3 regions of the Serratia sp. NPDC078593 genome follow, and region 2 is predicted to be linked to each of the others. Evidence: predicted binding sites of a transcription regulator. Region 2 holds the regulator's gene; each other region holds the start of a gene.
What was found. The regulator CRP, encoded in region 2, controls carbon source genes, mostly activating them, when cyclic AMP is high. The targets are predictions, from matches to a motif close to ATGTGANNNNNNTCACAT.

Region 1 (2,276 bases), on a different contig from region 2:
TTTCACGAATCGCACTCTCTGATTTTTCCTGCTTGTTCTGTTTATCTTCCCCTAATTTGCCACTGATCATCGACATAGCAATGGTTACGACCAAGATGCCACCGGCAATGCGAAACGAATCAATTGAGATCCCGAATAGATGCAATATACCTTCACCCAGGAACAGCGACGTCCAAAGAATGATCGCTACCGACAGGTTGGCAGTCAGGTTGGTTTTATTCCGCCCCGCTTCAGCCTGATAGCTGGTCATACTGATGAATACCGGCAGAATACCTACCGGGTTGACCAGTGCAAAAAGGCCAACAAAAAATTTTATGTAGCCGGAAAAGTCCAACAGAGATTGACCCACGAATAACTCCGCATGAATAGCTTTATCAAAGAGAGGTTGCCTACGCGCGCTAATGTAATAGAAATGGCATGGGTAATCCATCAGCTAACAGCAGCATTTTCACTCCGGGATAGTAATGTGAATTGATGGTTACACAGCGGTTAACCCAACGTACCATCAAACATTGATTATGTTACGACATACCTGACCGAACACTTAAATGAGAATTAATCTCAAAAAAGCATTGCTGAATGGAGTCAGCTTGCATTTTTTATGATTTAAATCACAAAATAACTACTCAAGAATAGTTAAGCTCTTAGTCGTAGTCAGGGAGTAGAACCAACGAGGTAAGCCCGTTTCTATACTGACTTCTACCAGCCTCACGCTTGGTAAAGCTCTTTAAGTAAATCAGCAGTATATGCAGCTAACTATCGGAAATTATTTGTGTTTCATCACATTTCCTATCGGATTGTCTATACTGGTTGCTCGCACGGCTTATTTACTGAAAGAGTTTAACATTATCAGGAGAGCACCATGGCTGTAACAAATGTCGCTGAATTGAACGAGCTTGTTGCACGTGTCAAAAAAGCCCAGCGTGAGTATGCCAACTTCACCCAAGAGCAAGTTGATAAAATCTTCCGCGCTGCTGCCCTCGCCGCCGCCGATGCACGCATTCCCTTGGCTAAAATGGCCGTCGAAGAATCCGGTATGGGCATTGTTGAAGACAAGGTTATTAAAAACCACTTCGCTTCTGAATATATCTACAATGCCTACAAAGACGAAAAAACCTGCGGTATCCTGTCTGAAGATGACACTTTCGGCACCATCACCATTGCTGAACCCATCGGATTGATCTGCGGTATTGTTCCCACAACTAACCCTACCTCTACCGCAATTTTTAAGGCACTGATTAGCCTAAAAACCCGAAACGGCATTATCTTCTCTCCGCATCCCCGTGCGAAAAACGCCACAAATAAAGCCGCAGATATTGTACTGCAAGCAGCGATCGCCGCAGGTGCGCCAAAAGACATTATTGGTTGGATTGATGAGCCTTCCGTTGAATTGTCCAACCAACTGATGCATCACCCTGACTTGAACCTGATTCTGGCAACCGGTGGGCCTGGCATGGTGAAGGCAGCCTACAGTTCAGGTAAACCCGCCATTGGCGTAGGTGCAGGTAATACTCCAGTGGTCGTTGATGAAACGGCTGACATCAAACGCGTAGTGGCTTCTATCTTGATGTCGAAAACCTTCGACAGCGGCGTAATTTGTGCCTCTGAGCAATCCGTTATCGTGGTCGACTCCATCTATGAAGCCGTTCGCGAACGCTTTGCTACTCACGGCGGCTACATGCTTCAAGGCAAGGAACTGAAGGCCGTGCAGGATATCATCCTGAAAAATGGCGGGCTCAATGCCGCCATTGTCGGGCAATCCGCAGTGAAAATTGCTGAAATGGCCGGAATTAAAGTCCCAGCCAGCACCAAGGTACTGATCGGTGAAGTGAAACTGGTTGACGAATCTGAGCCATTTGCTCATGAAAAACTGTCACCCACGCTGGCAATGTATCGAGCCAAAGACTTCGAGGATGCCGTTAGCAAAGCGGAAAAACTGGTAGCAATGGGCGGTATCGGTCACACATCTTGTCTGTATACCGATCAAGACAACCAGCAAGAACGCATCGCTTTCTTTGGCGACAAGATGAAAACTGCGCGTATTCTGATTAACACCCCGGCCTCTCAGGGGGGAATCGGTGACCTGTATAACTTTAAACTCGCTCCGTCTCTGACGCTGGGTTGCGGCTCATGGGGGGGGAACTCCATCTCCGAGAACGTTGGTCCAAAACACTTGATCAACAAGAAAACTGTAGCGAAGCGAGCAGAAAACATGTTGTGGCATAAACTTCCGAAATCTATCTACTTCCGCCGCGGCTCATTACCGATTGCGCTAG
Region 2 (2,276 bases):
GCCTGCGTTGCCATCCATCAGAACCTGATGACCAGACGCCGACTCACCTAGAAACGTTAATCCCTCAACCCACTTTACTCTTGCCTGCATTCTGATTACTCCGGTTAATTTCTTAAAATCAGACTACGCGTTCACACGCAAACTGGCAATGGAACCTGACGCCGGTCATGTGTGAGCGAGACAACACAAGACACCCGCCTCACTCTGTGCTACAAACAAAGCCGAAATAATTCTTGCTGGACACTGATTTTCAGGGAAATGCCCGCAGAAAGGTGCCTAATTTGGTATGTTAACAGAATGTAGCTTGCAGCGCTCACAGCAAGTTAATATGCTAGGGCAATAGCGTATTTTACGGCACGCCTCAAAACGGTTAAATGGCAGTCACTCACCGTCAGCCCTAACTCGTTTGACAGGGAACTCTGACCCCTGTGATACAGGCAGATTACAACAGAGGATAATAGCGAATGGTTCTCGGCAAACCGCAAACAGACCCGACTCTCGAATGGTTCTTGTCTCATTGCCATATCCACAAATATCCATCAAAAAGTACGCTGATTCACCAAGGTGAAAAGGCCGAAACGCTTTACTACATCGTGAAAGGCTCCGTAGCGGTGCTCATCAAGGATGAAGAAGGTAAAGAGATGATCCTGTCCTATCTCAATCAGGGCGATTTCATCGGCGAGCTTGGATTATTTGAAGAAGGTCAGGAGCGCAGTGCCTGGGTAAGGGCCAAAAGCGCCTGTGAAGTGGCTGAAATTTCTTATAAGAAATTCCGTCAGTTAATCCAGGTTAACCCTGACATTTTAATGCGCCTGTCGGCACAGATGGCAAGCCGTCTGCAAGTCACCTCAGAGAAAGTGGGTAACCTCGCTTTCCTTGATGTTACCGGCCGCATTGCGCAAACCTTGCTGAATCTGGCTAAACAACCGGATGCCATGACTCACCCAGACGGCATGCAAATTAAAATTACCCGTCAGGAAATTGGCCAAATCGTCGGTTGTTCACGCGAAACGGTCGGCCGTATTCTGAAAATGCTCGAAGATCAAAATCTGATTTCCGCACACGGCAAAACCATTGTCGTTTACGGCACGCGCTAATCAGTAAAAAACGGCACATCACGCGCCGGTTCAGACTGCTGACAAAGCTCGTTATGAGGGAAAGCGTGGCTGTGGGGTCGTAGTGGCGTAAGCCACCGGAGCACCCCTCGCTACGCTAGGCCCGGGTATCTCGGGGGCCATAGACGACTTCGTCATCAAGCTCAAAACGGCGCCTCACGCGCCGTTTTCTCTTTGGGTTAGATTATCCGCTCTGCTCGGGTTTGATAACACACCGTTTAGGGTATTAACCTGCCTTCACCACATCCTGCACTGCCCGTTCAAACCGTGCCATACCTTCTTCAATATCTTGCAGCGCGACCACCAATGAAGGGGCGAAGCGAATCACATTTGGCCCAGCATTCAAAATCATCACCCCCCGAGCAGCTGCGGCATTCAGGAAATCACGAGCCATACCACGGTAAGCCGCCGTCAGTTCTGCGCCAATCAGCAACCCCATACCGCGAATATCGCTGAAAACCCCGTATTTATTACCGATCTCAGTCAGAGCCGAGACATAAAGCGTATGACGTTGTTCGACGCCACTCAACACCTCATGCGTATTGATCACGTCTAACGCGGCTTCGGCTACCGCACAGGCTAACGGATTACCGCCATACGTGGTGCCATGCGTACCGACCTGCATCACCGAGGCAATCTCTTCGGTGGTCAACATAGCACTCACCGGGAAGCCACCGCCCAATGCTTTCGCGGTGGTTAAAATATCCGGCGTCACACCGTAATGCATATAGGTAAATAGTTTACCACTGCGACCCATACCGCTTTGCACTTCATCAAACACTAATAACGCCTGATGCTGGTCACATAGCTCGCGTACGCCCTGCAAGAATTGCGCTTCGGCCGGTGTGATGCCCCCCTCCCCTTGAATCGGCTCCATCACCACCGCGCAGGTCTGATCATCCATTACCGCCTTCACCGCCGCCAGATCATTGAAGGGAACATGCACGATGTCGGCCGGTTTGGGCCCAAAACCGTCAGAATATTTCGCCTGCCCGCCAACCGATACGGTAAACAGCGTGCGGCCGTGGAACGCATTGTAGAAAGCGATAATTTTGGTTTTGTAAGGGCTGTGGCGGGTGATGGCGTAATGGCGGGCTAACTTGAACGCGGCTTCGTTAGCCTCAGCTCCCGAATTAGCAAAAAATACACGATCGGCAAAAG
Region 3 (2,276 bases), on a different contig from region 2:
GACATTCAGGCGATCATCGCCAACATGCGCAGTGACTACGAAGATCGTGTTGATGATTACATCATCAAAAACGCCGATCTGTCTAAAGAGCGTCGTGATTTATCCAAAAAACTGAAAGCCATGGGTGAAGTGAAGTAACCTGCTTTCACCAGCAGCAAGAACGGTAACCCGGGCTTGCTGCTGCGTAGTTGGATCCATAACAAAAAACCCGCTTAAGTTGCCTTAAGCGGGTTTTTTAAATTTGGCTCCTCTGACTGGACTCGAACCAGTGACATACGGATTAACAGTCCGCCGTTCTACCGACTGAACTACAGAGGAATCGTGTGAACGGGGCGCATATTAGCGAGAGGCGGGTTGTTTGTCAAAGCCGATAATCAATAAAATGCGCGATTGCTGGTGGAATGAACACTCTGTTGGCTTTTTGCACGGTAAAGCACAATGCGAACCATGGCGCATGAGCAACCGAGCGCGTATTGGCTCTGGGCAGAGCTTAGCGAAATACGAAAGTAACATTTCATTGATCGTACACAAGATATATTCACTGCTGTGATATTTGTTCGGTATATTGCGCCTTTTAGATGAGAATATTCTGTGCTAGCCTAATGGGCTATTTCCTATAAATAGCCATAAATCCGAGTATTGAAACGCAGGACGTAAGTTTTTTCTTTACGACAGTCCGCCGCGTGTCAACGACCATAAAGTGCATCTTAATTTGCCTGGAGTTTTTAAATTCATGAAAAAAACAGTCGCAGTAGTAACAGTTTGTCTGTTATTGGCGGGATGTCAGAATGCTGCTAATCGTAGCAAAGCCAAGAGTGAACCGGCCGTTACGGCGAACAACGCTGCCGCGCTACAGGTTAAAGCTGAAACGGCTGGCATCGGCAATGATGAAGTTATGTACTCTTGCATCAAAGAGTTAAATGCATTGCAGCAAATTAACCCGGCTTTATATCAAACTAAAAGTTCGCAATTAAACCATATTGTGACGCAGGCCAAACTGTATATCAAAGTGCGCGAGAGCGTGAGCACGGATACCAGTAAAATTATGGATGCAGCCTATCAATATCGTATTGCCAAAATCTGTAATGAAGTGCGTACCGATTTAACCAATTCTTTGGTTGAGCGCGTAGAAAAAAGCTAAAGGGTGGCGAATTATTCGTAATGCGGGTTTCGTTGGCCAATGCCGCAGCGATGCGCTGGCAACGAATCCACACTGTGGGTGAGTAGGCTCGTATTGAGCGGGATGATGTAACCCCGTCAGCTGCGCTATTTAGTTTGAAGCCAGCAGGGCGTCATCCCGATCGGGCAAGAATTGCTGGCGTTCGGCAACGATGCGTTTCAATGTCGTGTTCACAGCAGGAATACCAATAAAAATGTGATGTAGTTCGCATTATTGTTTGGCGTTGGATAAAATATCTTCATTGCCCCCCCACCTGTTTTTGGATTTGTTCACCATGGACGACATATCACCTTCCCGCCGTACCGCTTGGCTGCGCGTTGTCGTGCTCGCCGTTTCTGCCTTTATTTTTAATACCACTGAGTTTGCACCGGTCGGTTTGCTGAGTGATATAGCCCGAAGCTTCGAGATGCAAAGCGAGCAGGTTGGTTTGATCATTACCATCTACGCTTGGATCGTGGCGGCAGCGTCGTTGATTTGCATGCTGCTGACCAGCAAGATTGAACGCCGCGCGTTGTTGATTGGCGTATTTATCTTGTTTATTGCCAGTCATGTACTGACCGCCGTGGCATGGGATTTCACTACACTGGTGGTTTCACGCATTGGTGTGGCATTAGCACATTCGGTGTTTTGGTCGATCACCGCATCTTTAGCCATCCGCGTTGCTCCTGCGGGCAAAAAAGCACAGGCATTGAGCATGTTGGCTGGTGGCACCGCATTAGCGATGGTGCTGGGTTTGCCGCTTGGCCGCGTGGTGGGGCAATGGCTGGGTTGGCGAATGACGTTTATCGGTATCGCTGTCGTCGCGACGTTGGCGCTGGTGATGCTATGGCGTTTGTTACCGGTACTAAAAAGCGAGCACTCTGGCTCTTTAGCCAGCGTACCCATGTTGCTTAAGCGCCCCGCGCTGGTCAGTTTGTATATGCTGACCGTGATGGTGGTGACCGCGCATTTCACCGCTTATAGCTATATTGAGCCCTTCATTCAGACGATTGCCGGGCTGAGTAATAACTTCACTACGTTAATGCTGTTGTTGTTTGGCGCGGCAGGCATTTTTGGCAGCCTGTTGTTCAGCCGTTATAGCGAACGATTCCCGTCG

Region 1: adhE (bifunctional acetaldehyde-CoA/alcohol dehydrogenase) is a predicted target of CRP. The motif match lies at 769-786, and genes of this name have one in related genera.
Region 3: ACQKDS_RS04465 (sugar transporter) is a predicted target of CRP. The motif match lies at 1,374-1,391, and genes of this name have one in related genera.

The regions. Positions count from the first base shown of each region.
Region 1 is NZ_JBNNGK010000008.1:77,697-79,972, reverse strand. It holds gene ACQKDS_RS10990 (YchE family NAAT transporter) at 1-349, opposite strand, end outside; gene adhE (bifunctional acetaldehyde-CoA/alcohol dehydrogenase) at 863-2,276, shown strand, end outside.
Region 2 is NZ_JBNNGK010000010.1:149,312-151,587, reverse strand. It holds gene ACQKDS_RS13080 (OsmC family protein) at 1-90, opposite strand, end outside; gene crp (cAMP-activated global transcriptional regulator CRP) at 465-1,097, shown strand; gene argD (bifunctional acetylornithine/succinyldiaminopimelate transaminase) at 1,342-2,276, opposite strand, start outside.
Region 3 is NZ_JBNNGK010000003.1:82,285-84,560, forward strand. It holds gene tmaR (PTS system regulator TmaR) at 1-138, shown strand, start outside; tRNA gene ACQKDS_RS04455 (tRNA-Asn) at 243-318, opposite strand; gene ACQKDS_RS04460 (hypothetical protein) at 734-1,141, shown strand; gene ACQKDS_RS04465 (sugar transporter) at 1,455-2,276, shown strand, end outside.